3 regions of the Telluria sp. ZB4P34 genome follow, and region 2 is predicted to be linked to each of the others. Evidence: predicted binding sites of a transcription regulator. Region 2 holds the regulator's gene; each other region holds the start of a gene.
What was found. The regulator sigma-54, encoded in region 2, starts transcription at its own class of promoters, with help from an activator protein. The targets are predictions, from matches to a motif close to TGGCANGNAANCTGCTTT.
Positions count from the first base shown of each region.

Region 1: AC56KL_RS15125 (PEP-CTERM sorting domain-containing protein) is a predicted target of sigma-54. The motif match lies at 4,370-4,387, and genes of this name have one in related genera.
Region 3: glnA (type I glutamate--ammonia ligase) is a predicted target of sigma-54. The motif match lies at 5,654-5,671, and genes of this name have one in related genera.

Region 1 covers NZ_JCASIF010000008.1:187,146-198,518, reverse strand. Annotated here, with positions in the region: gene dnaJ (molecular chaperone DnaJ) at 1-741, shown strand, start outside; gene can (carbonate dehydratase) at 947-1,642, shown strand; gene AC56KL_RS15135 (nucleotide pyrophosphohydrolase) at 1,620-1,988, shown strand; gene AC56KL_RS15130 (S41 family peptidase) at 2,141-3,769, shown strand; gene AC56KL_RS15125 (PEP-CTERM sorting domain-containing protein) at 3,777-4,313, opposite strand; gene AC56KL_RS15120 (gamma-glutamyl-gamma-aminobutyrate hydrolase family protein) at 4,781-5,563, shown strand; gene AC56KL_RS15115 (glutamine synthetase family protein) at 5,691-7,061, shown strand; gene AC56KL_RS15110 (aspartate aminotransferase family protein) at 7,102-8,544, shown strand; gene AC56KL_RS15105 (ankyrin repeat domain-containing protein) at 8,693-9,838, shown strand; gene AC56KL_RS15100 (high affinity choline transporter 1) at 9,921-11,373, opposite strand, start outside.
Region 2 covers NZ_JCASIF010000032.1:611-8,605, reverse strand. Annotated here, with positions in the region: gene AC56KL_RS23105 (monovalent cation:proton antiporter family protein) at 1-1,704, opposite strand, end outside; gene AC56KL_RS23100 (KpsF/GutQ family sugar-phosphate isomerase) at 1,802-2,824, shown strand; gene AC56KL_RS23095 (KdsC family phosphatase) at 2,824-3,366, shown strand; gene lptC (LPS export ABC transporter periplasmic protein LptC) at 3,392-3,991, shown strand; gene lptA (lipopolysaccharide transport periplasmic protein LptA) at 4,021-4,587, shown strand; gene lptB (LPS export ABC transporter ATP-binding protein) at 4,584-5,366, shown strand; gene AC56KL_RS23075 (RNA polymerase factor sigma-54) at 5,366-6,829, shown strand; gene hpf (ribosome hibernation-promoting factor, HPF/YfiA family) at 6,888-7,241, shown strand; gene AC56KL_RS23065 (enoyl-CoA hydratase/isomerase family protein) at 7,391-7,995, shown strand, end outside.
Region 3 covers NZ_JCASIF010000007.1:192,203-203,575, reverse strand. Annotated here, with positions in the region: gene AC56KL_RS14200 (transglycosylase domain-containing protein) at 1-1,396, shown strand, start outside; gene AC56KL_RS14195 (TAXI family TRAP transporter solute-binding subunit) at 1,453-2,802, shown strand; gene AC56KL_RS14190 (CocE/NonD family hydrolase) at 2,876-4,834, shown strand; gene AC56KL_RS14185 (rhodanese-like domain-containing protein) at 4,981-5,439, opposite strand; gene glnA (type I glutamate--ammonia ligase) at 5,742-7,157, shown strand; gene AC56KL_RS14175 (DUF4124 domain-containing protein) at 7,317-7,850, shown strand; gene glnL (nitrogen regulation protein NR(II)) at 7,847-8,929, shown strand; gene ntrC (nitrogen regulation protein NR(I)) at 9,000-10,478, shown strand; gene corA (magnesium/cobalt transporter CorA) at 10,533-11,373, shown strand, end outside.

The sequences.
Region 1 (11,373 bases), on a different contig from region 2:
GAGCAGGCGGCGCACGGCTACGAGACGACCATCCGCGTGCCGAGCTGGGACAAGTGCGACACCTGCCACGGCAGCGGCGCCAAGCCGGGCACCCAACCGGTCACCTGCACCACCTGCTCGGGCCACGGCCAGGTGCGCATGCAGCAGGGCTTCTTCAGCATCCAGCAGACCTGCCCGAAGTGCCACGGCAGCGGCAAGATCGTCCCGGAACCCTGCGCGGCCTGCGGCGGCGCCGGACGCATCAAGCGCAACAAGACGCTGGAAGTGAAGATCCCGGCCGGCATCGACAACGGCATGCGCATCCGCTCGACCGGCAACGGCGAGCCTGGCACGAACGGGGGACCGGCGGGCGACCTGTACGTGGAGATCCACATCAAGCCGCACCAGGTGTTCCAGCGCGAAGGCGACGACCTGCATTGCGAAATGCCGATCTCGTTCGCCAAGGCGGCCCTGGGCGGCGAGATCGAGGTGCCGACCCTCACCGGCAAGGTGTCGTTCACGGTGCCCGAAGGCACCCAGACCGGCAAGACCTTCCGCCTCAAGGGCAAGGGCATCAAGGGCGTGCGCTCGGGCTATACGGGCGACCTGTTCTGCCACGTGGTCGTCGAGACCCCGGTCAAGCTGACCGACAAGCAGAAGGACCTGCTGCGCGAGTTCGAACGCTCGACCAATGAAGGCGGGGCCAAGCATAGCCCGCAGAGCAAGGGCTGGATGGACAAGGTCAAGGACTTCTTCGAATAAGAAGCCGGATCGAGAGAAAACCGCTGACGGCGCAAGCCCTCGGCGGTTTTTTTGTAGGGTGGGCGGGTTCCCCGCCCACGCGGTGATAGTCGAGATATGAATAGCCGCGTGGGCTGCATCGCCGTGATTTGAACGCGTGGGCGGAAGACCCGCCCACCCTACGGTATACTCTTGCCTATTCAGCACGCATCAACAGGGAGAACAATTGGAAAACAAGACGACGGGCGTGACCGCCGAAGACCTCTTCGCACGCAACCGCAAATGGGCCGCCTCGATGGTGGCCGAAGACCCGAACTTCTTCAAGGCGCTGTCGGAACAGCAGGCGCCCGAATACCTGTGGATCGGCTGCTCGGACAGCCGCGTGCCGGCCAACGAGCTGCTGGGCATGGCGCCGGGCGAACTGTTCGTGCACCGGAACATCGCCAACGTGATCGCCCACTCCGACCTGAACGCCCTGAGCGTGCTGCAGTTCGCGGTCGACGTGCTGAAGGTGAAGCACATCATCCTGTGCGGCCACTACGGCTGCTCGGGCGTGGGCGCGGCGCTGACCGGCGCGCGCGTGGGCCTGGCCGACAACTGGCTCGGCCACGTGCGCGACGTGCGCGACAAGCACGGCAAGTACCTCGGCAACGTGGCCGGCCGCGCGGCGGTCAACCGCCTGGTCGAGCTGAACGTGGCCGAGCAGGTGATCAACGTGGCCCAGACCACCATCGTGCGCGACGCCTGGGAACGCGGCCAGCCGCTGACCATCCACAGCTGGGTGTACGGCGTGCACGACGGCCTGCTGCGCGACCTCGGCATCACCGTCAGCAGCTTCGAGGAGATCGGGCCGAAGCTCGAGCGCGTGCTGCAGGGCTACATGGACGGGGACCAGATTCGTGACGAGCGGCGCGGACAGTGACCTGGCCCGCCTGCGCGCCATCGTCCGCAGCTTCGTGGACGAGCGCGACTGGGACCAGTTCCACACCCCGAAGAACCTCGCTTCGGCCCTGAGCGTCGAGGCGGCCGAGCTGCTCGAGCACTTCCAGTGGCTCCAGCACGGCCGCGCCGAGGAACTGGGCGCCGACAAGCTGGAACAGGTGCGCCACGAGATGGCGGACGTGCTGGTGTACCTGGTGCGCCTGGCCGACAAGCTCGACGTCGACCTGTTCGCGGCGGTGCAGGAAAAGATGGTGCTCAACCGGGCCAAGTATCCGGCGGAGCAGGTGCGAGGGGACGCGCGCAAGTATCACGAATACAAGAAATAGCCGCCGGCCACATGGCGTCCCGCCGGCGCAGGCCATGAATTCACCGCTCATCGCGCAGGCTGCTCCGCAATTCGTGCAGCCTGTCGCATCCCCCTCCCGCAGCGGATTCCTCCCTTTGTAGAATCGCCCCATCGAACACAAAGGGAGTATCCATGGTACGCCGCATCATCGCGGCCGCAGTCTTCGCGGCCTTGTCCGGAGCCGCCTTCGCGCAGAACGCTGACCTGCTGGCGCAGCAGGGCCAGCAGGCCTATGAGGCGGGGCAGTATGCCCGCGCCGCCACGCTCTACCTGGAAGCGGCGCAGCAGAACCTGAACGGCGGCCTGCTGTACAACGCCGCCTGTTCGCAGACCCTGTCCGGCGACGTGCAAGGCGCGCTGGCCACGCTGCAGAAGGCCCTCGAGGCCGGTTACACCAATGCCCGCCATGCCGCGGGCGACACCGACCTGAACGCCCTGCATGCCGATCCGCGCTGGCAGCCGCTGCTCGCGGCGATGCGCGACAAGGAAGCGCGCGAGGCACGCCTGTTCGATTCGCCCGTGCTCGCCACGCCCTACCGCGAGAACATCGGCGTGGACGAGAAGATCGCCGGCCTGTCGAAGTTCTGGTCCGAGGTGAAGTACAACTTCGTTTACGTCGAGAAGCTCAAGGAACTCGACTGGGACAAGCTGTATCTGGAATACCTGCCCAAGGTGCGCGCCACCGCCTCCACCGCCGAGTATTACCAGGTGCTGATGGAGTTGTGCGCGAAGCTGCAGGACGGGCACACCAATGTCTACCCGGGGCCGGAGCTGCGCAATGCCATGACGCGTCCGCTATTCACGACCCACCTGGTCGAGGGCAGGGTGCTGGTGCGCGAAGTGTTCGACCCGGCCCTGACGGCGGGCGGGGTCGTCCCCGGCGCCGAGATCCTCGAAGTCGATGGCGAGCCTGTCGCCGCCTATGCGCAGCGCGAGATCGCGCCCTACGTGAGCGCCTCCACGCCGCAGGACATGGCGCGCCGCGTGTATGGCTACCAGTTCCTGGTGGGGCCGGGCGCCAAAACACCGCGCGTCACTTTCCGCACCGCCAATGGCAAGCCCTTCGTTTTGCCGGTGAAGCGCGTCGATGGTGAATCGTTTGGCAAGGCGGCGGGCGGCAGGCCGCCGTTCGAATTACGCAAGCTGCCGGGGAACGTGGCCTATGTGGCGCTGAACGGTTTTGGGGACAGCAAGGCGGCCGATGCCTTCCTGGCGGCCTTCGACCAGATCGCGGCGAGTTCGGCGCTCATCATCGACGTGCGCAACAACGGCGGCGGCAATTCGCACGAGGGCTACCGGGTGCTGGCCACGCTCACCGACAAGCCTTTCGCCACCAGCAAGTGGCAGACGCGCCAATACCTGCCGTCCTACCGCGCCTGGAAACGCCCGATGCCGAACTTCGAAGGCAAGGCCGAGACCTGGCAGCCGGATGGCAAGCGCCGCTTCAGCGGGCCGGTGGCGGTGCTGACTTCCGGCGGCACCTATTCGGCGGCGGAAGACTTCGCGCTGGCCTACGAAGGCCTGGGGCGCGGCCCGCTCGTGGGCGAGGCCACCGGCGGCAGCACCGGGCAGCCGTTGTTCATCAGCCTGCCGGGCGGCGGAATGGCGCGCATCTGCACCAAGGCCGATACTTATCCGGACGGGCGCGCCTGGGTCGGCCATGGCATCCAGCCGACCGTCAAGGCGGCGCCGACGGTGGCCGACCTGCGCCGCGGCCGCGATACCGTGCTGGAAGCGGCGCTGGCGCAACTGCGCAAGTAGGTGCAGCTCAGGGGCGGCGGCGGCGCGCGGCGCTCAGGCCCAGCAGGCCGGCGCCCAGGACCAGCAGCGTGGCCGGCTCCGGCACGTCGGCCGGGCGGGTGATGTCGGCGGTCAGCACCGAGCGGGCGAACATGACGTCCTGCGGGATGCAGGCGCCGAAGATGCGCGTACAGCCGACGCTGATCGACACCGACAGCATGCCGTCGGCCAGCAGCGCGGGATCCAGGCCGAAACGGTACTCCTGGCCCCTGAACGAGACATTGCGTACGGTATGCTGCGCGCCGTCGAAGCGCAGGGTGAGCGTCTCCGGCAGGATGTTCAGCGGATCGGTCAGGTCGTACAGGTAGATTGCCAGCGAGGCGCTGTCGACGCTTGCACCGGGCAGGCCCTGGGAACGCAGGTCGTGAGTATAGCTCAGCGGCGTCAGGGTCGTGACCCAGATATCGGCTGGATCATGGGTATCGGTGATGATGTCTGCAGAAGCGCTGCTGCAGGCGCCGAAGACGAGTGCTGCTGCGGCGAGGATGCGTTTCAGTCCGTGCACGTTGTGTCTCCCTGAGGTGATTGGGCCGGCATTCGCTGCCGCTGTTAATCATTCATTAAGCAAAAGGCGTGCCTGCTCAGGGAATTGCTGAAATTTCAATGACTTGGCCGTGAGTGTATTGACACGCCTGCATCTTTGTTAAATTTTCCGACAGGGCAGTATGGGAGGAATAGCTGAGGTGCGGCGCAAGGCGTGAAATCTTATTTCACTAAAATTATTACTGTGAAATATTATTTCATTAACAGGGTATGGCTTACCGTGTTGGCATGTTTCACGAGTTGCCGTTAAGCTTTTGCTATGGATTTCGAGCGCCCGGCCGCAAGGGGCGCTCTCCTGGCAGATCAGCAGAAGCAAGCATGTTCCACCGCGCCCATTGATTTAGCGCAGTTGATCTGAATCATAGACCTTCGCGCCCGGACCGGAAGCCCGTATCATGGTTTCGTGCGCTTCACGACAAGGTAGAGACCATGCGCCCCATCGTCATCGTCCCCGCATGCACGCGTGATTTCGGCGAACATCCGTATCACGCGGCCCAGCACAAGTACGTCGACGCCGTCTTCCTCGGCGCCGACTGCGCCCCCATGATCCTGCCCTCGCTCGGCGCGTCGATGGACCTGGAAACCGTGCTGGCCCTGTGCGACGGCATCATGCTGACCGGCTCGGCCTCGAACGTCCACCCCAGCTACTATTCCGAAGAAGTGCTCGACCCGTCGCTGCCCCAGGACCCGGCGCGCGACCAGACCACGCTGCCCCTGATCCGCGAGGCGGTCAGGCGCGGCATTCCGATCATCGCGATCTGCCGCGGCTTCCAGGAGATGAACGTGGCCATGGGGGGCAGCCTGCACCAGGCGGTGCAGGCCGTGGCCGGCAAGTTCGACCACCGCGAGAATCCCGAGCTCGGCATGGACGAGCAGTACGGCGACGCCCACAACGTCACGCTCACGCCGGGCGGCTGCCTCGAACGCATGCTGGGGGCGCCGGAAATCCCGGTAAACTCGCTGCACGGCCAGGGCGTCAACGAACTCGCGCCCGGCCTGACGGTCGAAGCGGTCGCAGAGGATGGGCTGGTCGAAGCCTTCTCGGTCTCCACGGCGCCCGGCTTCACGCTGGCGGTGCAGTGGCATCCCGAATGGCGCATCCAGCACAACCCGTATTCCATGAAGATGTTCGGCGCCTTCGGCGACGCGTGCCGCGACTACCAGGCCCGGAAACAGTCACGGTTGCAGGCCGCAGCACGGAGCAGCGCATGAACGGTTTGATCCCCGAAGCGGCCTTTTACCGGGCAACCAGCGCCGTCCCCTAGCTTCCCTGCCTGATGCGTACAGCGCAGCGGCCCTGTGGCCGTATGCACCGATCCAGACAGACAGAGAGGCAATCATGGCAATCCGCGACAATTTTTCTTACACCGACATGGAGGAGTGGCTCAACGCGAAACGGGTCACCGAAATCGAATGCCTGGTCCCCGACCTGACCGGCGTCGCCCGTGGCAAGATCCTGCCGCGCACCAAGTTCACCAATGACCGCGGCATGCGCATCCCCGAAGTGGTGCTGGGCATGACCGTTACCGGCAACACCCCCGAGCGCGACGAATCGTACAACCGCGCCATCGCGGCCACCGACCGCGACATGATCCTGAAGGCCGACCCCACCACCATCACCATGGTGCCCTGGGCCGTCGACCCGACTGCCCAGGTCATCCACGACTGCTATTTCGCCGACGGCAGCCTGGTGGACTATGCGCCGCGCAGCGTGCTGCGCCGCGTACTCAAGCTGTATGCCGAGCGCGGCTGGAAGCCGGTAGTGGCGCCGGAACTCGAGTTCTACCTCACCGCCAAGAACATCGACCCCAACCTGCCGCTCACGTCGCCGGTGGGCCGCAGCGGACGCGCCGAAACCAGCCGCCAGGTCTACAGCATCGACGCCGTCAACGAGTTCGACCCGCTGTTCGAGGACATCTACGACTATTGCGAGATGATGAACCTCGACGTCGACACGCTCATCCACGAGATCGGCGCCGGCCAGATGGAGATCAACTTCCTGCACGGCGACCCGCTCGGCCTGGCCGACAAGGTGTTCTACTTCAAGCGCACCCTGCGCGAGGCCGCGCTCAAGCACGAGATGTACGCCACCTTCATGGCCAAGCCGATGGCGGACGAACCGGGCTCGGCGATGCACGTGCACCAGAGCGTGGTCGACCTGGAAACCGGGCGCAACATCTTCAGCAACCCTGACGGCACCGAGGCACCGGCCTTCCGCCATTACATCGGCGGCCTGCAGCGCTACATGCCCTCGGCGATGGCCATCATCGCGCCCTACGTGAATTCCTACCGCCGCATCGTGCGCCATTCGGCCGCGCCGATCAATTTGCAGTGGGGGCCGGACAACCGCACCGTGGGCTTCCGGGTGCCGGTGTCGGGCGCCCAGGACCGGCGCATCGAGAACCGCGTGATCGGCGCCGACGCCAATCCCTACCTCGCGCTGGCCGTCACGCTGGCCTGCGGTTACCTGGGCATGCTCGATGCCGTCGAGCCGAGCCAGATGGTCGAAGTCAGCGCCTACGACATGCCGGTCGAGCTGCCGCAAGGCCTGTCCGAGGCGATCACGCTGCTGCGCCGCGAAGACCGTTTGCGCGACGTGCTGGGCGAGCGCTTCATCGACGTGTACTCTGCGGTGAAGGACCTCGAGCACCAGGAGTTCATGCGCGTGATCAGTCCGTGGGAGCGGGAACACCTGCTGCTGCACGTCTGAGGGGGCGCCCAGCCCGGGTCCACATGCATCGGAGCCGAACATGACCACCAATACCCCGGTCGCCTCGCTGCGCGTCAGCGCACCCGAGGCGCAAGAGAACTATGACACCCAGGAGCTGCAGCGGCTGGACTCGGCGCACTTCCTGCACCCCTTCACCGACCACGCCGCGCTGAGGGAGCGCGGCGCCCGTGTGATCGTGCGCGCCGACGACGTCTACCTGTGGGATTCCGACGGCAACAAGATCATCGACGGCATGGCCGGCCTGTGGTGCGTGAATGCCGGCTACGGCCGCGCCAGCATCGCCGACGCGGTGCATGCGCAGATGCTGCAGCTGCCTTTCTATAACAGCTTCTTCAATACCACCAACGTGCCCGCCGTGAAGCTGGCGGCGCTGCTGGCCAGCCTCGCGCCAGCCTCCTTCCAGCACGTGTTCTTCACCGGCAGCGGCTCGGAGGCGAACGACACCATCGTGCGCATGGTGCGGCGCTACTGGCAGCTGGCCGGCCGGCCCGGTCGCGAGGTCATCATCAGCCGCCGCAACGCCTACCACGGCAGCACGATGGCCGGGGCGTCGCTGGGCGGCATGCCCGGCATGCACGCGCAGGGCGGACTGCCGATTCCCGGCATCGTGCACATCGACCAGCCGAACTATGCCGAGGGCGGGCGCGGCATGAGCGAAGCGCAGTTCGGCCTGGCGGCGGCCGGATGGCTCGAGGAGAAAATCCTCGAAGTCGGCCCGGACCGGGTGGCCGCCTTCATCGGCGAGCCGGTGCAGGGCGCGGGCGGCGTGATCATCCCGCCCGCAACCTACTGGCCCGAGATCCAGCGCATCTGCGACAAGTACGACATCCTGCTGGTGTCCGACGAAGTCATCTGCGGCTTCGGCCGCCTGGGCGCCTGGTTCGGCTGCCAGCTGATGGGCTTCCAGCCCGACCTGATCGCCTTTGCCAAAGGCGTCACCTCCGGCTACGTGCCGCTGGGCGGGGTGCTGGTGGGGAGTCGCGTGGCGCATGCCCTGATCGAGAAGGGCGGCGACTTCAACCACGGCTTCACCTATTCCGGCCACCCGGCGGCCTGCGCGGCGGCGCTGGAGAACCTGCGCATCATCGAAAGCGAGCGCCTGGTGGAGCGCGTCGCGCTGGAGACGGGGCCGCACCTGAAGGCCTGCTTTGCCGCGCTGGCGACGCATCCGCTGGTGGGCCATGCCGAAACCTGCGGCCTGGCGGCGGGACTGAACCTGGTGCGGCGCAAGGGCGCCACCGTGCACGAGTGCGAGCCTTTCCCGTCGCTGCACGCGGTTGGCATGGTCTGCCGCAAGCACATGTTCGACAACGGCGTCATCATGCGTGCGGTCGGCGACCGCATGATCGTGGCGCCGCCGCTGTCGATCACGACGGCGCAGATCGACGAGATGGCGGAGCGGATCGGCTATTGCCTGGACCTGACGCTGGAGGAAGTAGCAGGACGGGGGTGGATGGACTGAAGCCCGGCGGCGCCGGTTTCCGGCAATGTGGGCAGCCTGGCAGGCACGCCGGCATCGCATGCCTGTCTGCCTTTTGGTAGACGCCTGCGCCGCGCCAAATGCCTCCCCTACGGATACAATTTCCCTTGGGAAAAATTAGGGGAAAGCGATGATCAGGAAGACCCTGGCGGGCGCCGTGCTGGCGCTGCTGTGCGGAACCGGAATGGCGGCCGCTGCGGACTACGCCGACATGGCCGCGGCGGTCAAGGCGGGCGACAGGGCGAAGGTGGAGGCGCTGCTGGACGGCGGGATGTCGCCGATGGTGGCAGGCACCGACAAGCAGTCGCCGCCGCTGGTGCTGGCCGTGGTCACCCGGCGTCACGACGTCGCACGCCTGCTGCTGGCGCGCGGCGCCGACCCCGATGCCCGCCACGCCACCTTTTACAAGGCCACGGCCCTGATGATGGCAGTGAACAACCGCGACGCCGAGATGGTCAGGCTGCTGCTGGAGGCCGGCGCCAAGGTGAACCTGACCGACAAGATGGGCGACTCGGCCCTGAACTGGACCACCTTCTACGGCGACCAGGCGATCGCCGAACTGCTGCTGGCGCGCGGCATCGACGCCACCCTGTACGGGCACGGCAATGCGCTCGACGTCGCCATGCGCCGCGGGCACCAGGCCCTGGTGGCGCGCTATGTCGACTACCTCGGGCGGCGCCTGCCGGTGGCGCCGAAGAACGCGCCGATGTTCGACGCGGTCGCGGCCGGCAATACGGCGGCCCTGCGGCAGGCCCTGGCGAACGGCGCCGAGGTGAACGCGCTCGACGCGACCGGCCGCCAGGCGCTGGGCCTGGCCGCACGCCGCGGCGACGTGGCGATGATCCACGCGCTGCTCGACGCCGGCGCCGACATCGCCTCAGCCGACCCGATCGGCTTCACGCCCCTGATGGAAGCGGCGCGCGACGGCAGGACCGATGCGGCCAAGGCGCTGGTTGCGCGCGGGGCCGACGTGCGGCGGCGTTCCGCGTCGAACGGACTGGAGCTGACCGCACTGCACCTGGCGGCGGCCGGCGGCCATGCCGGCCTGGTGAGCTTGCTGGTGCAGCGCGGCGCCGACATCGATGCGCGTGACAGCGAGCAGAGCACGGCCCTGATGTGGGCCGTCAACCAGCAGCCGGAGGTGGCGGTGCTGCTGGCGCAGCTCGGCGCCGATCCCGACCTGCCCTCGAGCACCGGCGACACGCCGCGCGCCCTGGCCGAACAGCGCAAGATGACGGCCCTGCTGGCCGCGATGAAGCCGCGCCGGGCGGGCTGAGCGCCAGACCATCTCCGCTTGCCAGCTTCAACACCGTCATCCCGGCGCAGGCCGGGATCCCATTCCGCTGAACAGTGTCAGCTCAGGCGCTCGCCCCTGCGATATGCTCCGTCGCCTCCCCGCCGTTGCGGAAGACCTGCGGCGCCAGCGACCCCGCGAACATGCCGGCGAAGGCCGCCAGCAAGCCCGCCAGCTGGCCCGGGAAGTGTTCGCCCCAGGTGGTCACGCCTTCGAAGAACAGCAGCCAGGTCACGATGCCCGCGCCGATCGAGACGATCGCGCCCTGGGTGGTGGCGCGCTTCCAGTACAGGCCCATCACCAGCGGCACGAAAGCCCCGACCAGGGTCACCTGGTAGGCGCTCGACACCAGTTCGTAGATCGAGGTGCCTTCCATGGCGATCGCATACATCAGCACCAGGGCCGCGAAGATCACGATGGTGATCCGCATGGCCAGCAGGTTCTGCTTGTCGCTCATGCCGGGCCTGAGGTTCTTGAGGATGTTCTCGACAAAACTGGTCGATGGCGCCAGCAGGGTGGCCGACGAGGTGCTCTTGATCGCCGACAGCAGGGCGCCGAAGAACAGGATCTGCATGATCAGGGGCATCTTGGTCATGATGAAGGTCGGCAGCAGGCGCTGGTAGTCGTTCTGGGCGATCTCCATCGCCGAGTTGCCCATCACCACCACCGCCGCGGCCACGATGAACATCGGCACGAAGGCGAACAGGATGTAGCTGGCGCCGCCGATCACGGCGCCGGTGCGCGCGGTCGGTGCGTCCTTGGCCGACATCACGCGCTGGAACACGTCCTGCTGCGGAATGGAGCCGAACATCATGGTGACGGCCGCGCCGACGAAGAAGGCGATGTCGGTGAAGCTGGGCTCCGGCAGCACGCGCCACAGGTCGGCCTGCTGCGCCATGGCCAGCACCTTGTCGGCGCCGCCGGCCAGGTCGGCCGCGAAGACGGCGATGATGGCCATGCCGACCACCAGCACGATCATCTGGACGAAATCGGTGATCGCCACGGCCAGGAAGCCGCCCACCACCACGTAGATCAGCACGGCCAGGGTGCCGACGATCATGCCCGCCGCCGGCGACATCGCGCCGCCCGTCAGCACGGTGAAGACCAGGCCCAGCGCCGTGATCTGCGCCGCCACCCAGCCCAGGTAGCTCAGGATGATCGCCACCGAGCAGAAGATCTCGATGCCCTTGCCGTAGCGCTGGCGATAATAGTCGCCGATGGTGAGCAGGTTAAGTTTGTAAAGCTTCTTGGCAAAGAACAGGCCGACGAGAATGAGGCACATGCCGGCGCCGAACGGATCCTCGATGATGGCGTTCAGGCCGCCCTGCACGAACTTGGCCGGCACCCCCATCACCGTCTCGGCGCCGAACCAGGTGGCGAAGGTGGTGGTGATCACCATGATCAGCGGCAGGCTGCGGCCGGCCACGGCGAAGTCGGCGGTATTCTTGATCCGCGTGCCCGCCCACATCCCGAGCCCCAGCGTGCCGAGCAGGTAAAGCGCGACGAAAACGATCAAA
Region 2 (7,995 bases):
CGAGGCGTAGCGTTCGTCGCGCGCCAGCTGCACGCGGTGCACCACGCGGCGCAGCGGCACGCCCATCGTCACCAGCGCGTGCGAGGCCAGCATGAGCGAGCTCTCCAGCGCTTCCGGCACCACCTCGGTGGCGCCGGCGCGCTTCAGCAGGTCGAGGTCGCTGTCGTCGTGGCTGCGCACGATCACGGCCAGGTTCGGCGCCAGCTCGTGCACCAGGTGCAGCACCTTCAGCGCCAGGCGCGTGTCGGCGAAGGTGATCACCAGGGCGCTGGCGCGGTGGATGCCGGCCGCGATCAGGCTCTCGCGGCGCGCCGCGTCGCCGTAGGACACGGTGGCGCCGGCCGCCTGCGCTTCCTGCACCCGTTCCGGGTCCAGGTCGAGCGCGTACCAGGGCAGTTTCTCCTCGCTGAGCAGGGTCGCCAGGCTTTGGCCGCTGCGCCCGAAGCCGGCGATGATCACGTGCTTCTGGGTCTTCATGGTGCGGCTGGCGATCTGCGTGAGCTGCAGCGACTGCATCATCCACTCGTTCGACGCCAGCTTCATCACGACCCGGTCCATGTTCTCGATCATGAAGGGCGCGAGCAACATCGACAGCACCATCGAGGCCAGCACCAGCTGCAGCAGGAAGGGGTCGACCAGCTTCGAACCCATGGCCAGGTTCAGCAGCACGAAGCCGAACTCGCCTGCCTGGGCCAGCGCCAGGCCGGTGCGCATCGCCACGCCATCGCTGGAGCCGAAGGCTTTCGCCAGGGCCGCGATGATCGCGAACTTGAGCATCACCGGGAAGATCACCAGCGCCAGCACCATCCACCAGTGCTCCAGCACCAGCTGCAGGTTGAGCAGCATGCCCACCGTGATGAAGAACAGGCCGAGCAGCACGTCGCGGAAGGGCTTGATGTCTTCTTCCACCTGGTGCTTGTACTGGGTTTCCGAGATCAGCATGCCGGCCACGAAAGCGCCCAGCGCCAGCGACAGGCCGGCCTGCTCGGTGATCCAGGCCAGGCCCAGCGTCACCAGGAGCAGGTTCAGCATGAACAGTTCCTGCGAGCGGCGCTTGGCGACCACGGTGAACCACTTGCGCATCAAGGACTGGCCGAACTTCAGGAGCAGGGCCAGCACGAAAGCCGCCTTGAGCGCGGCCCAGCCGAGCGTGACCACCAGCTCTTCGGCCGGCCGGGCCAGCGACGGAATCAAGATCAGCAGCGGCACCACGGCCAGGTCCTGGAACAGCAGGATGCCGATGATGCGGCGCCCGTGTTCGCTTTCCAGCTCGAGGCGCTCGGTGAGCATCTTGACGACGATGGCGGTGGAGGACATCGCCAGCGCCCCGCCCAGGGCAAAGGCGGCCTGCCAGCTCACGTGCAGGCTGGGCGACCACCAGGAAATGAACAGCCCGAAAGCCATTGCCGCCACAATCGTCAGGACGACTTGCGCCAGCCCCAGGCCGAACACGATGCGCCGCATCGATTTGAGCTGGGCCAGGGAGAATTCGAGCCCGATGGAAAACATCAGGAAGACGATGCCGAATTCCGCCAGCGTATGGGTGGCGGGACTGTCGTCGGCAAGCGCCAGCGCATGGGGGCCGATCAATACGCCGACGGCCAGATAGCCGAGCATCGGCGGCAAGTGAAGCATCCGGAAGGCGACCACGCCGAGCACGGCGGAGCCCAGCAGGAGCAGGGTCAGTTCAAGTCCGGAATGCATCGTCCCCAGTGTGTGTTGTTGTCGTTCTTATACGATTTGTCGCTCTTTGTTACGACTGGCAAGTTTTTTGCTTACCCAATTCGTTTATACTGCCGACATGAGTGTAACCCATGAAAAAATAATGCTGAAAAGTTTCGACGAGGGCCAGGCCAGGCGCGTGCTCGAGCTGGGCCGCGAGACCCTGGCCATCGAAGCCGACGCGATTCAAGCCCTCCATGCCAGGCTGGGCGACGACGACAATTTCGTGCGCGCCGTGGCGCTGCTGTATGGCTGCACCGGGCGCGTGGTGGTCTCGGGCATGGGCAAGTCCGGCCACATCGCCCGCAAGATCGCCGCCACCCTGGCCTCCACCGGCACCCCGGCCATGTTCGTGCACCCGGGCGAAGCCGCGCACGGCGACCTCGGCATGGTGACGACGCACGACGTCTTCATCGCCATTTCGAATTCGGGCGAATCGTCCGAATTGCTGGAAATCCTGCCCGCCATCAAGCGCATGGGCACCCCAGTCATGTCGATGACCGGCAAGCCGCAGTCGCGCCTGGCCAGGCTGTCCGAGATCCACCTCGACATCTCGGTGGCCAAGGAAGCCTGTACCCTGAACCTGGCCCCGACCACCAGCACCACCGTCACGCTCGCGATGGGCGACGCGCTGGCCGTGGCGCTGCTCGACGCGCGCGGTTTTCGCGAGGAAGACTTTGCCATGTCGCACCCGGGCGGCGCCCTCGGCCGGCGCCTGCTGACCCACGTGCGCGACGTCATGCGCAGCGGCGAGGCGGTACCCGCAGTGGGCCTGGACACGCCGCTCACGCGCGCGCTGCTCGAGATCAGCCAGAAGGGCATGGGCATGACCGCCGTGGTCGACGACGAACGCCGCCCGGTCGGCGTGTTCACCGACGGCGACCTGCGCCGCCTGATCGAGCGCGTGCAGGACTTCTCCAACATCAGCATCCGCGACGTGATGCACGCGAACCCGCGCCGCATCCACCCGGAACAGCTGGCGGTCGATGCTGTCGCCGTCATGGAAGAATTCCGCATCAACCAGATGCTGGTCGTCGATGCGGACGACCGCCTGGTGGGCGCGCTGCACATCCACGACCTGACCCGCGCCAAGGTGATTTGATGAGTGTCCTGATCACTGGGCTCGAACACATGCAGCGCGCAGCGCGCGTGAAAGTAATGATCTTCGACGTCGACGGCATCCTCACCGACGGCAGCCTCACCTACGGCCCGGACGGCGAAGTCACCAAGACCTTCAACGTGCTGGACGGCCTCGGCATCCAGCTGCTGAACAAGACCGGCGTGAAGACCGCCATCATCAGCGCGCGCCAGTCGCCGATCGTGGTCAAGCGCGCCGCCGATCTCGGCATCCCGCACGTCTACCAGGGCATCCACGACAAGCGCATCGGCTTCGCGGAGCTGCTCGCCGCCACCGGCGTGGGAGCGGACGAATGCGGCTACATCGGCGACGACGTGATCGACCTGCCGCTGCTCACCCGCGTGGGCTTCGCCGTCACCGTGCCTTCGGGCCACCCGGAAGTGCAGTACCGCGCGCACTACGTCACCAGGAATGCGGGCGGACGCGGCGCCGTCCGCGAAGTCTGCGACCTGGTGATGCGCGCGCAGGGCACCTACGAAGCGGCGCTGGCGCCGTATTTCGCCTGAGCGCCCACACGAAACACACAGGCATATGGTCAACTACAAGCGCACCGCCCACCGCTGGAAGCTGCTGGCGATCATGATGATCGCGACCTTCTGCGCCTTCGGCAGCTTCTGGCTGCTGCAGGTGATTGAACGCGAGGATGGCGATGCCCGCCTCGGCGGCTCCATGACCGAACCGGACTACATCGTCGAGAACTTCTCCTTCGTGCGCATGACGGAAGAGGGCAAGCCGAGCTACGTGGTGTCGGGCAAGCGCCTGGCGCACACGCCGGAGGGCGACGTGTCCCAGGTCGAGCAGCCGGTGATGCAGAGCATGACGCCGGGCCGTCCGCGCATGACCATCGTCGCCAGGAGCGCCCGGGTCTTCCACGAGGAGCACCGCGTCGAACTGCTCGGCAACGTCGACATCCAGCGTCCGGCCACGCCCACCACCGAGGCGCTGCGCGTGCAGACCCAGGCCCTCACCGTGCTGCCCGACGAAGAGATCCTCAAGACCGAGCGGCCGATCCAGATGCAGCTGGGCGCCGCCACCGTGACCGGCACCGGCATGGTCGCCAACAACGCGACCCAGAAGCTGCACCTCGCCAGCCGCGGCCAGATCGTCTATCCGCCACGACAGCGCCAGTAAGGGCGCCGCGTCAACCCAGGACAAGCAACATGAAAAAACTCATCGCAGCCGCCTGCCTCACCCTGGCCGCCTTCGGCGCCTCGGCGGAGCGCGCCGATTCGCTCAAGCAGGCCGTGATCAACTTCGATACGCTCGACGTGGACGAAGTCACCCAGACCCGCATCGCCACCGGCAACGTCGTCGTCACCCGCGGCACGTTGGTGCTCAAGGCCGACCGCGCCCTGGTGAAGGAATCGCCGGAAGGCTATATGACGGTGACCCTCACCGCCAGCAACGGCAAGCTGGCGACCTTCCGCCAGAAGCGCGACGGCGGCCCCGACCTGTGGGTGGAGGGCCAGGCCCAGAAAATCGAATACGACGAGCGCGCCGAGCTGGTCAAGCTGTTCACCAATGCCGAAGTGCGCGAACTGGAGAACGGCCGCATGACCAACGAGATCAAGGGGCCATTCGTCTCCTACGACAACCGCCGCGAAGTGGCGCAGGTGCGCAACGACGCCAGCGGCACCAGCAAGGTGGGCGGCGGGCGCGGCACCCTGATCATCGCGCCGCGCAGGCCTTCAACTGCGACGGCGCCAGCCGAGGGCGCAAAGCAATGACGGCATCGATGACGGCGGCGCAGGCCACGGCGCGCGAAGGCTGCAGCACCCTGCTGGTCAAGGGCCTGCAGAAGAGCTACGGCAAGCGCCTGGTGGTGCGCGACGTCTCGTTGCAGGTCGAGTGCGGCGAAGTGGTCGGCCTGCTCGGCCCCAATGGCGCCGGCAAGACCACCTCGTTCTACATGATCGTGGGCCTGGTGCCGTCCGATGCCGGCACCATCGACATCAACGGCACCGACATCTCCAGCCTGCCGATCCACCGGCGCGCGGTGCTGGGCCTGTCCTACTTGCCGCAGGAAGCCTCGGTGTTCCGGAAGCTGACGGTGGAGGAGAACATCCGCGCGGTGCTGGAACTGCAGCGGGTGGACGGCAAGCCGCTGGGCAAGGACCAGATCAACGAGCGCCTCGACACCCTGCTGGCCGAACTGCAGATCGAGAAGCTGCGCGAGAACCCGGCGCTGTCGCTGTCGGGCGGCGAGCGGCGCCGGGTGGAGATCGCGCGCGCGCTGGCGACCAACCCGCGCTTCGTCCTGCTGGACGAACCCTTCGCGGGCGTGGACCCGATCGCGGTGATCGAGATCCAGCGCATCGTGCGCTTCCTGAAGGAGCGCAACATCGGCGTCCTGATCACCGACCACAACGTGCGCGAGACGCTCGGCATCTGCGACCGCGCCTACATCATCAACCAGGGCGCGGTGCTGGCCTCGGGCCGCCCCGACGACATCATCGCCGACGAATCCGTCCGGCGCGTCTACCTCGGCGAACACTTCAGGATGTAATGAAACAATCCCTGCAGCTCCGCACCTCGCAGCATCTCGCGCTCACGCCGCAACTGCAGCAGTCGATCCGCCTGCTGCAGCTGTCCACGCTCGAACTGCAGGCCGAGATCGAGCAGATCCTGCATGACAACCCGCTGCTCGAACGGCTCGACGATCCGCTCGACCGCTCGGTGCGCCTGCTGGCCGACGGCGCGATCAACAACGCGCCCGCCAATGGCGAAGCGCCGCAGCCGGGCCAGCAGGAGGAGCAGGCCAAGCCCGAGGCCGAAGGCCACGAGGAGGGCCTTGAGGCCGAACGCGGCGAGTCCGAAGGGGACTGGGGCAGCGAGGGCGGCGGACGCGGCGACGGCGACGAGGACGGCCGTCCGCAGCTGGAAGCCGACTCCATCACGCTGCGCGAGCACCTGGCGGAGCAGATCCGCCTGAGCGCCTGCAGCGCGCGCGACCGCGCACTGGCCGAACTCGTGATCGATGCGCTCGACGACAACGGCTACCTGGACGAGCCGCTGGACGAGATCCATGCGCGCCTGCCGCAGGAACTCGAGATCGGGATGGACGAGCTGCGCTGCGCGCTGGCGCTGGTGCAGAGCCTGGACCCGGTCGGCGTCGGTGCGCGCAGCGCGGCCGAATGCCTGGCGCTGCAGATCCGCCGCATGCCGGGCGTGCCCCTGGTGACGCGGCGCCTCGCCCTGAAGATCGTCGAGGGTTACCTGACCTGGTTCGCGCAGCGCGAATACACCAAGCTCAAAAAGGCGCTCGACTGCGACGACGAGGACCTGCGCGAAGTGCAGGCCGTGGTCCGCCAGTGCAATCCGCATCCCGGCGCGGCTTTTGGCGCGGGCGTGTCGGATTTCGTGGTGCCGGACGTGATCGTGCGCCGCTCCAAGAACGGCTGGCAGGTAGCACTGAACCCGGAAGTGATGCCGAAGCTGCGCGTGAACTCCCTGTACGCCAACCTGCTCAAGGGCGGAAAGAGCGAAAGCCAGATGGGCGCGCAGCTGCAGGAAGCGAAGTGGCTGATCAAGAACATGCGCCAGCGTTTCGATACGATCCTGCGTGTCGCCGAGGCAATCGTCGAGCGTCAGCGCAACTTTTTCAGCCACGGCGCCGTCGCCATGCGCCCTCTTGTTTTACGCGAGATAGCTGATACACTAGGCCTACACGAGAGCACGATTTCTCGTGTCACAACGCAGAAATACATGCTGACCCCGCACGGCATGTTCGAGCTGAAGTACTTCTTCGGAAGCCATGTCGCCACCGAAGCGGGGGGAGAAGCCTCCTCGACGGCGATCCGCGCTCTCATAGCGCAATTGACAGGAGCAGAAGACCCTAGGAATCCTCTATCCGACAGCAAGATCGCGGAGATGCTCGGGGAACAAGGTATGGTCATTGCGCGCCGGACGGTTGCCAAGTACCGCGAAGCGCTCAAGATTCCGCCCGTCAGCCTCCGCAAATCCCTGTAAAGCTACTGCCCACTCTCACCTTGTGGCGCGGGCAGGGCACCTTCCCAAAGGAGTGTGTATGAACCTCACCATCAGCGGCCACCATCTCGAAGTCACCCCCGCCATCCGTGAATACGTTCAGAATAAGCTCGAGCGCATCACCCGCCATTTCGACCATGTGATCGACACCCACGTGTTCCTCGCCATCGATAACCTCACTGAAAAAGAGAAACGGCAGAAAGCCGAAATCAATTTGCAGGTATCCGGCAAGATTTTGCATGTCGCCAGTGCGGCGCAAGACCTCTATGCGGCGATCGACACGCTCATGGACCGGCTGGACAGGCAGGTTCTAAAACACAAATCCATGCTGCAAGACCATAACCACGTGGCGCACAAGCGCCTTCCGGACATCGGAGAAGCTGAAGCCGCGTAACGCAGTTCCTGCGAACGGGCTGTAGCACAACAGCAAGGGCGTCTGAGGGGGCGCCCTTTTTGCGTTTGTAAGGCCTGTTATTTTTCTCCGCTTCCGGATTTGTACAAATGTTCTGTAGAATGCATGTCTTTTCGATCACAGACATTGCCATGACCGAATACGTCCTGACCCGCGTCGCCAACCGCACCGGCGTCATTACGCTCGACCGGCCGAAAGCCCTGAACTCCCTCTCGCTCGACATGGTGCGCGACCTGACTGCCATCCTGCTGCAATGGAAAGAGGATGCCGGGGTCGATGCTGTAGTCATCACGAGCACCAGCGAGAAGGCCCTGTGCGCGGGCGGCGATATCCGCTTCTTCCACGAGATGGGCCAGGTGGGCCCGACTGGCGGCAGCGCGCTGCTGGAAGACTTCTTTACCGAAGAATACGCGCTCAACCACCTGATCCACTTTTATCCGAAGCCCTATATTGCCGTGATGGACGGCGTGGTGATGGGCGGCGGCATGGGCATCGCCCAGGGCGGCCCGGACTGCGGCCTGCGCATCGTGACCGAGCGCACGAAGATGGCGATGCCCGAGGTGAACATCGGCCTGTTCCCGGACGTGGGCGGCAGCCATTTCCTGTCGCACGCGCCGGGCCAGCTGGGCCAGTACCTGGGCCTGACCGGGCTCACCATCGGCGCCGCCGACGCGCTGTACGTGGGACTGGCGGACGTGTTCGTGCCGGGCGCCGAGCTGGGCGGCCTGATGGCGCT
Region 3 (11,373 bases), on a different contig from region 2:
CCGCGGCCTCAAGCCGATGCTGGACGCAGCCATGGAACGCAAGTATTCGGCTAACCCCGGCGAATCCTTCTTCACCGGCGGCGGCCTGCACACCTTCGGCAACTTCAGCAAGCTGGACAACAGCAAGATCATGACGGTCACCGAGGCCCTGCGCCAGTCGACCAACCTGGTGTTCGTGCGCATGATGCGCGACGTGGTGCGCTACTACATGTTCCAGCTGCCGGGCTCCTCGGCCCAGCTGCTGGCCGATGCCGACGACCCGCGCCGCCAGATGTACCTGGCCCGCTTCGCCGACAACGAAGGCAAGGTGTTCATGGCCAAGTTCTGGAACAAGTACAAGGGCAAGACCCCGGCCGAGATCGAGGCGCTGCTGTTCTCCGGCGTGCGTCCGTTCGCGTCCAAGCTGGCCGCCGCGCACCGTACCGTGTTCCCGGGCGCCACGCTGGCGCAGTTCGGCGACTTCATCACGAAGTCGCTGCCGGCCGGGAGCGACATGGACCCGGAGCGCATCCCGAAGATGTACGAGATGTACGACCCGCGCAATATGTCGCTGGCCGACCGCGGCTACGTGGCTTCGGTGCACCCGCTCGAGCTGTGGCTGGCGGGCTACCTGCGGACCCATCCGAAGGCCGGCTGGACCGAGGTGACCAATGCCAGCGTCAAGGAGCGCCAGGAAGTGTATTCGTGGCTGTTCAAGACCCACCGCAAGCACGCGCAGGACAACCGCATCGCCGGCCTGCTCGAAGTGGAAGCCTTCCTCAAGATCCATGCGCAATGGAAGAAGATGGGCTACCCGTTCGACTCGCTGGTGCCGTCCTACGCGACCACGCTGGGCGCCTCGGCCGACCGTCCGGCCGCGCTGGCCGAGCTGATGGGCATCATCGTCAACGGCGGGGTGCGCAAGCCGGTCGAGCGCATCGACTCGCTGCACTTCGCCAAGGCCACGCCTTACGAGACCCTGGTCAAGCGCAGCAAGGGCGGCGGCAAGGAGCAGGTCCTCTCGCCCGAAGTTGCTCGTGTTGTGGCCGACGCCATCCAGGGCGTGGTGACCGACGGCACGGCCAAGCGCGTCAAGACCGCGTTCACGCAGGCTGACGCCAGCGTGATCGCCGTGGGCGGCAAGACCGGTACCGGCGACCAGCGCTTCGAAGTGTATGCGCGCGGCGGGCGGGTGATCGAATCGCGCTACGTGAACCGCTCGGCCACCTTCGTCTTCAACATCGGCGAGCGCTACTTCGGCAGCATGACCGCGTACGTGGCAGGGCCGCAGTCGGGCAACTACGACTTCACCAGCGCGCTGCCGGTGCAGTTGCTGACCAACCTGGCGCCGAGCCTGATGCCGATGATCGAACCGCCTCCGGGCAGCGTGGCCGCCCAGCGCCAGTGCGTCCGGTAAAACCGGATGGCGCGTCCGGCGCCGGCGCTGCCCGGGGTGGCAGCATCCTGCGCGCCGTGACCCGGGTGCGCCAGTTCAGCATCGTGTCCCTGCGCGACCTGCTGGTGGCGAGCGGGCCGACGCTGCTGGCGGCGATCGCGGTGGCGGTGCTGGCCTATATCTGGGTCGATCCTGCGCCGCCGCGCCAGCTCAGCATGGCCACCGGCCAGTTCAATAGCGCCTACGAGGAATTCGGCCGCCAGTACGCGGCCCGCCTGGCGCGCGACGAGATCAAGCTGAGCCTGCAGCCTTCCCTGGGCTCCCATGAGAACCTGGAACGCCTTATCGAAGGCAAGGTGGATGCTGCCTTCGTGCAGAGCGGCTCGACCGAGGACGGGCAGGCTGTCCGCGCCGGCCTGGTGTCGCTGGGCAGCCTGTTTACCGAACCGGTCTGGCTGTTCCTGCGCGAGTCGGCCGGGGTGGCGCAGCTCACCGACCTGCGCGGCAAGCGCATCAACCTCGGGCCCGAAGGCACTGGCGTGCCGCGCCTGTTTCGCCAGGTGCTGGACGCGAACGGCATCGACCCAAGCGAGCTGCAGGTCGGCGCCCTGGAGAACACGCCGGCGACGATGGCGCTGCTGGCCGGGAGCATCGATGGCCTGGTGTTCAGCTCCGCACCGGAAGCGCCGCTGATCCAGATGCTGCTGCAGACGCCCGGTATCAAACTCTTCAACTTTGCCCAGGCCGACGCCTATACACGGCGCCTGCCGTTTCTCACCCACGTCGTGCTGCCGCGCGGAATCGTCGACCTCGGGCGCGACATCCCGGCCCAGGACTACCACCTGATCGCGCCCACCGCCACGCTGGTGGCGCGGGAAGACCTGCATCCGGCCCTGGTGGGCCTGCTGGTGAGGTCGGCCGGCGAGATCCACGGCAAGGCGGGATGGTTCCAGCAGCAGGGCCAGTTCCCCTCGCCGAAGTACACCGAGATCCCGGTGGCCGATGCCGCTGCGCGCTACTACCGCGACGGGCCGCCCTTCATGCAGCGCTACATGCGCTTCTGGCTGGCCAACCTGTTCGAGCGCCTGTGGGTGGTGGCGGTGGCGCTGGCGGCGCTCCTGATCCCGCTGTCGCGGATCGTCCCGCCGATCTACGTGTGGCGCGTGCGCTCGCGCGTGTACCGCTGGTACGGCGAGCTGCGCAAGGTGGAACAGGAACTCGAAGCGATCCCGCTGGACGACCGCGAGGCTGCACGCGAGGGCCTCCTGCACCGCCTCGACGACATCGAGGAGAGCGTCAACCACATCTCGATTCCGCTCGCGTATGCGGAGGAGCTGTACCGCCTGCGCAGCCACATCAACTTCGTGCGCGAACGGGTGCGCGGGACCATCGACCGCAACGGCATGGCGGTGCCGCGCACGACATGATCGTGCAGGAATAGTAATTCCAGTTGGAAACGGATTACACTGGCGGTCTTTGTCCGTCTTTCCGGGAACAACCATGATCCGTCGTCCTTTTTCCGCCATCGCGCTGGGCATGATGCTGGCCTGCAGCGCAGGCGTCACGGCCAGCAGCCTCGCAGCCCAGGCCGATGCACCTGCCCAGAAGCGCAGCCCGCGCGAGGCCTACACCAAGTACGAATACCGCATCCCGATGCGCGACGGCGTGAAGCTGTTCACGACGGTGTACGTGCCCAAGGACGGCGCCAGGCCCTATCCCTTCCTGGTGCAGCGCACCCCGTACAGCGCCGGCGTGCACGCGCAGGGCCAGCAACGCTACGGCGTGGACTGGTATCCCGAATCGCTCGGCCCCTCGCGTGAGCTGGAAGATGCCGGCTACATCTTCGTGACCCAGGACGTGCGCGGCCGCTACATGTCGGAAGGGGCGTGGCAGGAGATGACCCCGCACGCCAAGGCCAAGCGCGAGAAGGGCGAGGGGCAGGAGAGCGAGGATATGTACGACACCGTCGAGTGGCTGCTCAAGCACGTGCCCAACAACAACGGCCGGGTCGGCATCTGGGGCATCAGCTACCCGGGCTTCTACACGGCGGCCAGCATCATCGACTCACACCCGGCGATCAAGGCGGCCTCGCCCCAGGCGCCGATCGCCGACCTGTACATGGGCGACGACTCTTACCATGGCGGCGCCTTCATGCTGTCGGCGAACTTCGATTTTTACGCGTCCTTCCTGCCGCAGAAGAATCCGACGCCCGGCAACAAGGAGCGTTCCCGCTTCGAGTACGGCGAGGCGGATGCCTATGATTTCTTCCTCAAGCGCCTGACCCTGCCGAACATCCTCGCCACCATGAGCGCGGAGCAGCGCGCGCTGCTCGAGCCGACCATCGTGCACGACACCTACGACGAGTTCTGGCGCTCGCGCGCGATCACCCCGCACATGAAGAACGTGAAGGCGGCGGTGCTCACGGTAGGCGGCTGGTTCGACGCCGAAGATCCGGCCGGCCCCTTCGCGATCTACAAGGCGGTCGGCAAATACAACCCGTCCACCCCGAACGCGCTGGTGATGGGGCCGTGGGTGCACGGCGGCTGGGCGCGCGGCGACGGCGCCCGCCTCGGCCATGTGAGCTTCGATGCGAAGACCAGCGAGTACTACCGCCGCGAGATCCAGTTCCCCTTCTTCGAACAGCACCTGAAAGGCGTGAAGCCGGCGCGCGCGCTCCCAAGCGTGACGGCCTTCGAGACCGGCACCAACGTGTGGCGCAGCTATGCGGCCTGGCCGCCGGCCCCGGCAAAGGCGCGCACGCTGTACTTCGGTCCGAACGGCAGCCTCGGCTGGCAGCAGCCAGCCGAAGGTGGCAAACATGCAGGCGCCGGCTACGACGAGTACGTGGCCGATCCTCGCAAACCGGTGCCCTTCATCGGCTACCCGGCCACCGGCGTGCCGCGCGAATACATGGTGTCGGACCAGCGCTTCGCGGCCACCCGTCCGGACGTGCTGGTGTACCAGAGCGAGGTGCTGGAAGAAGACGTGACGGTCGTCGGTTCGGTCGTGCCGAAGCTGTTCGTGTCGACCACCGGGACGGACGCCGACTGGGTGGTCAAGCTGATCGACGTGTACCCGAACGAGTATCCGACACCGGCAGCCGAGCGCAAGGGCAACGACGTGGGCCCGCCCAGCGTGAACCTGGGCGGCTTCCAGCAGCTGGTGCGCGGCAATCCGCTGCGTGCCAAGTTCAGGAACAGTTTTGAAAAGCCGGAGCCGCTCACCCCGGGCAAGCAGGAAGCGGTCAGCTTCGACATCGGCGACGTGAACCACACCTTCCGCCGCGGCCACCGCATCATGGTGCAGGTGCAGAGCTCGTGGTTCCCGCTGGTCGACCTGAATCCGCAGACCTTCACCCACATCCCGAAAGCGAAGCCTGAAGACTTTATCAAGGCGACCCAGCGCGTGTACCGCGCGCCGGGCGCGGCCTCGGGCCTGCAACTGATGGTAATGCCGTAGGGTGGTCGGGGGAAAACAGTCCAGTGGACTGTTTTCCCGACCGCGCGTTCAAATCACATATAACGGCCTGCGCGATGATGCTTTCGCTAGCTGAACGCGCGGTCGGCCGAGCCGACCACCCTACGTTGCAAGCATTCAGCGGCGCTTCAGGCGCCGATCCAGGGCAGTCCCGCCTTGCACCAGCCGCCAATGGTCTTGCGGTGCCCCTCGGCATCGCGGTCGCCCTCGAAACCTTCCAGGATGTCGTAGGACTCGGCAAACCCCCGTTCCGTGGCCACGCGTGCGCTGTGGCGCGAGCGCACGCCCGAGCGGCACAGGAACAGCAGCACCTCGTCCTTGCGCGCCACTTCCTCGAGCTGGTCGCCGAATTCCGGGTTAGGCACGCCGCCAGGGTAGGTGGCCCATTGGACTGCCACATGCTGGGCCTCGGGCAAGGCGACCCGCCCGACCCAGTCGCGCTCGGCATTGGTGCGCACGTCGACCAGCTTCACGCGCGGATCGCTCCGCAGGAGCGCATACGCTTCGTCGGGCGTGACGGCGCCGGCATAGGGCTGTCCGGAGGCGCGCTGGCGCGCGGCGGCAAGGATCGATTCGATGGTGGTCATGGCGTTTTTCAGTCCAGGCAAGCGATTAAAGGCAAAAGAGAGCGTTGCACCAACTTGGTTCGGTGTATCCTGCGCTGCGATGGTGCATTGCGCATCGGCTTGCACCAAGTCGGTGCGACTGTGCGACAGTGCACGCGCATGGTGAAGGTCGATTGTAGGACCAAAATCCAGTGCTTTCCAAGGAAGCATTGTGCATTTACTCATAACCGCAGGTTGGCACGGTTCATGCTTTGAAGTAAAGCAAGTTGCTGCGCTGTGGTCTTCCCGGCGCGGCACCCCCTTTTCACTCAGGAGAGATACGAATGGCAAAGACGGCTGCAGACGTAATGCAATTGATTAAAGACAACGAAGTGAAGTTCGTTGATTTACGCTTCGCGGATACCCGCGGCAAAGAGCAGCACGTGACCGTTCCTGTCTCGCACTTCGACGAAGACAAGTTCGAGTCGGGCCACGCCTTCGACGGTTCGTCGATCGCCGGCTGGAAGGGCATCGAAGCTTCCGACATGCTGCTGCTGCCCGACCCGGCCACCGCCAACCTCGATCCCTTCATGGAAGAGACCACCCTGTTCATGCAGTGCGACGTGATCGAACCGTCGGACGGCAAGGGCTACGACCGCGACCCGCGCTCGATCGCCAAGCGCGCCGAAGCCTACCTGAAGTCCTCGGGCATCGGCGACACCGCCTTCTTCGGCCCGGAACCGGAATTCTTCATCTTCGACTCGATCCGCTGGAAGATCGACATGTCGGGCTGCTTCGTGAAGATCGACTCGGATGAAGCCTCGTGGTCGACCGACAGGGAAATCGAAGGCGGCAACAGCGGCCACCGTCCGACCGTCAAGGGCGGCTACTTCCCGGTCCCGCCGGTCGACAGCTTCCAGGACATGCGCTCGGAAATGTGCCTGATCCTCGAATCGATGGGGATCCCGGTCGAAGTGCACCACCACGAAGTGGCCGGCGCCGGCCAGAACGAAATCGGCACCAAGTTCTCGACCCTGGTCGAGCGCGCCGACTGGACCCAGAACATGAAGTACGTGATCTGGAACGTCGCCCACAGCTACGGCAAGACCGCGACCTTCATGCCGAAGCCGATGAACGGCGACAACGGCTCGGGCATGCACGTGCACCAGTCGATCTGGAAGGACGGCAAGAACCTGTTCGCCGGCGACGGCTATGCCGGCCTGTCGGACACCGCGTTGTTCTACATCGGCGGCATCATCAAGCACGCCCGCGCCCTGAACGCGATCACCAACCCGGGCACCAACTCGTACAAGCGCCTGGTGCCGGGCTACGAAGCGCCGGTCAAGCTGGCCTACTCGGCCCGCAACCGCTCGGCCTCGATCCGCATCCCGCACGTGGCCAATCCGAAGGGCCGCCGCATCGAGACCCGCTTCCCGGATCCGCTGGCCAACGTCTACCTGTGCTTCGCCGCCCTGATGATGGCCGGCTTGGACGGCATCCAGAACAAGATCCATCCGGGCGAAGCCGCCACCAAAGACCTGTACCACCTGCCGCCGGAAGAAGACAAGCTGATCCCGACCGTGTGCGCCTCGCTCGAGGAAGCACTCGAGGCCCTGGACAAGGACCGCGAGTTCCTGACCCGCGGCGGCGTGTTCAGCGACAGCATGATCGACGCCTACATCGAGCTGAAGATGCAGGAAGTGCAGCGACTGCGCATGACCCCGCACCCGGCCGAGTTCGACATGTACTACTCGTCGTAATCGAATGGTCAACAGAACCGTTGCGCACATGCATCAACCTGCGTAAGGGTCTGTAACAAAGGCGGGGAAAGCGAGGGCTTTCCCCGCCTTTTTTCATCCTTGCTGTACACTCGGCCCGTTCTACAATACGTGCACGTTTATTGTGCAGATCGATTCCTGATGCGTACGACAATTAGCTATCTCCGCCACCTTGCTGCAGGCTGCGCGGCCATGCTGCTGCTCCAGAACGGGGCGCAGGCACAGGGCGCCGTCTACAAGTGCGTGGACGACCAGGGCCGCGTCGAATTCACCGATACGGGCCGCAAGGGCTGCAAGTCCCTCGACCTGCCGGGTTACGCGCCGCCTCCGCCGCCGCGCGCCTCGGCGCCGGTCCCGGCCGTGGGTACGCCTGCCGTGCGGCCTGGGAACGGCCCGGCCCCGGTCGCCAGCCCGGCCAGCTTCCCGCGCGTCGACACGGCCCAGCAGCGCGCGCGCGACGACGACCGCCGCGAGATCCTCAACGACGAACTGCGCATCGAGCAGAAGAAGCTGCAGGAGCTGCGCCGCGACTTCAACAACGGCGAACCGGAACGCCAGGGCAACGAGCGCAACTACGCCAAGTACCAGGAGCGCGTGGCCTCGATGCGCGACGAGATCGGCCGCACCGAGCGCAACATCGAGGCGCTGCAGCGCGAGATCACCAGCATCCGATGACGGCGCCGGCGACCCCTGCCGCCCACGGGCGTTTCGCCGGCCTCGACCTGCTGGCGTCGAGCGTGCTGCTGCTGGGGCCGAACGGCGAGGTGCACTACGCGAACCCGGCTGCCGAGAACCTGCTCGAACTCTCGCTCAAGTCGCTGCAGCGCGCGCCGCTGCCCGAGCTGTTTGCCAACGGCGCGGAACTCGCGGCCCTGTGCGCCCAGGCGCTGGCCCACCAGTACGCCGACCTGCGCCAGGACCTGACCCTGCAGCGCACCGGACGCGAACCGCTGCACGTCAACAGCATCGTCAGCGCGCTCGGGGAGGGCGAGCTCCTGATCGAGCTGCGCGAGAACGTCCAGCAGCTCAAGCTCGACCGCGAGGAACGCATCCTCGACCAGAGCCAGGCCAACAAGGAGCTGATCCGCAACCTGGCGCACGAGATCAAGAACCCGCTTGGCGGCATCCGCGGCGCGGCCCAGCTGCTCGAGCTGGAACTGCCGCCGCAGCACCCGGCCGACCTCACCGAATACACGCAAGTCATCATCAAGGAAGCCGACCGCCTCCAGACCCTGGTCGACCGCCTGCTGGCGCCGCACCGCAAACCCCACATCGTCGGCGACGTCAACATCCACGAAGTCTGCGAGCGCGTGCGCAGCCTGATCCTGGCCGAGTTCCCCGCCGGGCTCACGATCCGGCGCGACTACGATGCCTCGATTCCCGAGTTTCGGGGCGACATGGAGCAGCTGATCCAGGTGGTGCTGAACATCGCCCACAATGCCGCCCAGGCCCTCAAGGGGCGCATCGCGGCGGGCGACGCCGAGATCGTGCTGCGCACCAGGGTGGCGCGCCAAGTCACCCTGGCCAAGGTCCGTTATGGGCTGGCATTAGATTTGCATATCATCGACAATGGACCGGGCATCGCACCCGAGATCCGCGACCGCATCTTCTATCCGCTCGTGTCCGGGCGCGAAGGCGGCAGCGGCCTCGGATTGACGCTGGCGCAGACCTTCGTGCAGCAGCACCTGGGTGTGATCGAGTGCGAAAGCCGGCCTGGACTCACGGATTTCCGCATCCTGCTGCCCCTGCCATAAGCGGGGACCACGGGGGTGGAAGATAAAAGACGAGTTCCCGAACCAGCCTTATTGCGGGAAGCACGAACACATGAAACCAATCTGGATTGTCGACGACGACGCATCGATCCGCTGGGTGCTGGAAAAAGCCCTGGCGCGCGAAAGCCTGGAGACCCGCAGCTTCGCCAACGCGCAGGATGCCCTGGCCGCTTTCGAAAGCGACACACCGCAGGTGCTGGTGTCGGACATCCGCATGCCGGGCGAATCCGGCATCGAGCTCCTCGGCGCCGTCAAGGCGCGCCATCCCGGCCTGCCGGTCATCATCATCACCGCCTTCTCCGACCTCGACTCGGCGGTCGCCTCGTTCCAGGGCGGCGCCTTCGATTACCTGGCCAAGCCCTTCGACATCGACAAGGCGGTGGCACTGATCCGGCGCGCCCTGGAAGAAAGCCTGCGCGAGGCCAGCGTGGAAGCGGCGCCCGCCGAGACGCCCGAGATCCTCGGCCACGCCCCGGCCATGCAGGAAGTGTTCCGCGCCATCGGCCGCCTGTCGCAATCCAACGTGACGGTCCTGATCACGGGGGAGAGCGGCACCGGCAAGGAGCTGGTCGCGCGCGCCCTGCACAAGCACAGCCCGCGCGCCCAGCAGCCCTTCATCGCGCTGAACACGGCGGCGATCCCGAAGGACCTGCTGGAATCGGAACTGTTCGGCCACGAGCGCGGCGCCTTCACCGGCGCCCAGGCCATGCGGCGCGGCCGCTTCGAGCAGGCCGAGAACGGCACCCTGTTCCTTGATGAAATCGGGGACATGCCATTTGATTTACAGACCCGTCTTCTGCGCGTGCTGTCCGACGGCCACTTCTACCGCGTCGGCGGGCACCAGCCGGTCAAGGCCAATGTGCGCGTGATCGCCGCCACCCACCAGAACCTGGAACAGCGCGTGCGCGACGGCCTGTTTCGCGAAGACCTGTATCACCGCCTGAACGTGATTCGCCTGCGCCTGCCGTCCCTGCGCGAGCGCAGCGACGACATTCCGATCCTGGCGCGCCACTTCCTGGTGCAGAGTGCACGCCAATTGGGCGTCGAACCGAAGCGCCTGTCCGAACCGGCGATGCGTTTCCTGGCCGGCCTGGAACTGCCGGGCAACGTGCGCCAGCTCGAAAACCTGTGCAACTGGATCACCGTGATGGCGCCCGGCCAGACCGTCGAGGTCAAGGACCTGCCGCGCGACCTGACCCAGGGCCAGCCGGCGCCCTCGACCTTGCAGGAACCCGGGGCCAACGCCACGCCGCAGCCGGCGCCGGCCGCATCCGCGCCGGCGGCGGACGCGCCGGCCACCCCCGGGAGCTGGATCGCGCTGCTCGAACTGCAGGCCGCCGGCATGCTCAGCGCCGGCCAGACCGACGTCATGGACACGCTCGGGCGCCAGTTCGAATCGGCCCTGATCAAGACGGCGCTGCGGCACACGCACGGCCGCAAGAACGATGCCGCGGTGCGGCTCGGGATCGGGCGCAATACCATCACGCGCAAGATCGTGGAACTTGGGATAGATGGCGCACGGGAAGAATGATTCCGATGGTGTAAGCTGGCGGATCATTTCGTTTCGCCTTTTACGCCATCGTCCATGCTGATCAACTGTGTCGCCTACCAGGAAGGCAAGAAGCTGTCCGACATCCCCGTCGAGGACATCAGCGAATACCTGAAACAACCCGAGACCTTCGTCTGGGTCGCCCTGCGCGACCCCGGCAAGGAAGACATCGCCACCATGCAGGAAGAGTTCGAGCTGCACGAACTGGCGGTGGAAGACGCGACGCGCGGGCACCAGCGCCCCAAGATGGAAGAGTACGGCGACAGCGTCTTCATGACCCTGCACATCATGGAGCTGGGCGGCGACGAGCTCTCCGCCGGCGAGCTGGCCATCTTCGCCGGCCCCAACTACGTGCTGTCGGTGCGGCGCGACGCCAACCAGGGATTCCTCGGCGTGCGCGCCCGCGCCGAACGCGAGCCGCACCAGCTGCGCAAGGGCTCCGGCTTCGTGCTGTATGCGCTGGTCGACGCGGTGGTGGACCGCTACTTCCCGGTGGTCGACATGCTCGAATCCGAACTGGAGTCGATCGAGGACCATATCTTCGGCCAGACCGGCGGGCAGCGCGCCAACGTCGAGCGCCTGTATGCGCTCAAGCGCAAGTCGCAGGTGCTGCGCCACGCGGTGGTGCCGCTGATGGATGCGATCGGGCGCCTGCACGGCGGGCGCGTGCCCGGCGTCGTGTTCGAGACCCAGGACTACTTCCGCGACGTGCACGACCACCTGCTGCGCATCCTGGGTCGGCTGGACACGGTGCGCGACACCATCAACACCGCGATCCAGGTGACGCTGTCGATGGTAGCGATCGAAGAGAACGACATCAGCAAGAAGCTGGCCTCGTATGCGGCGATCTTCGCGGTGTTCACGGCCTTCGCCGGCA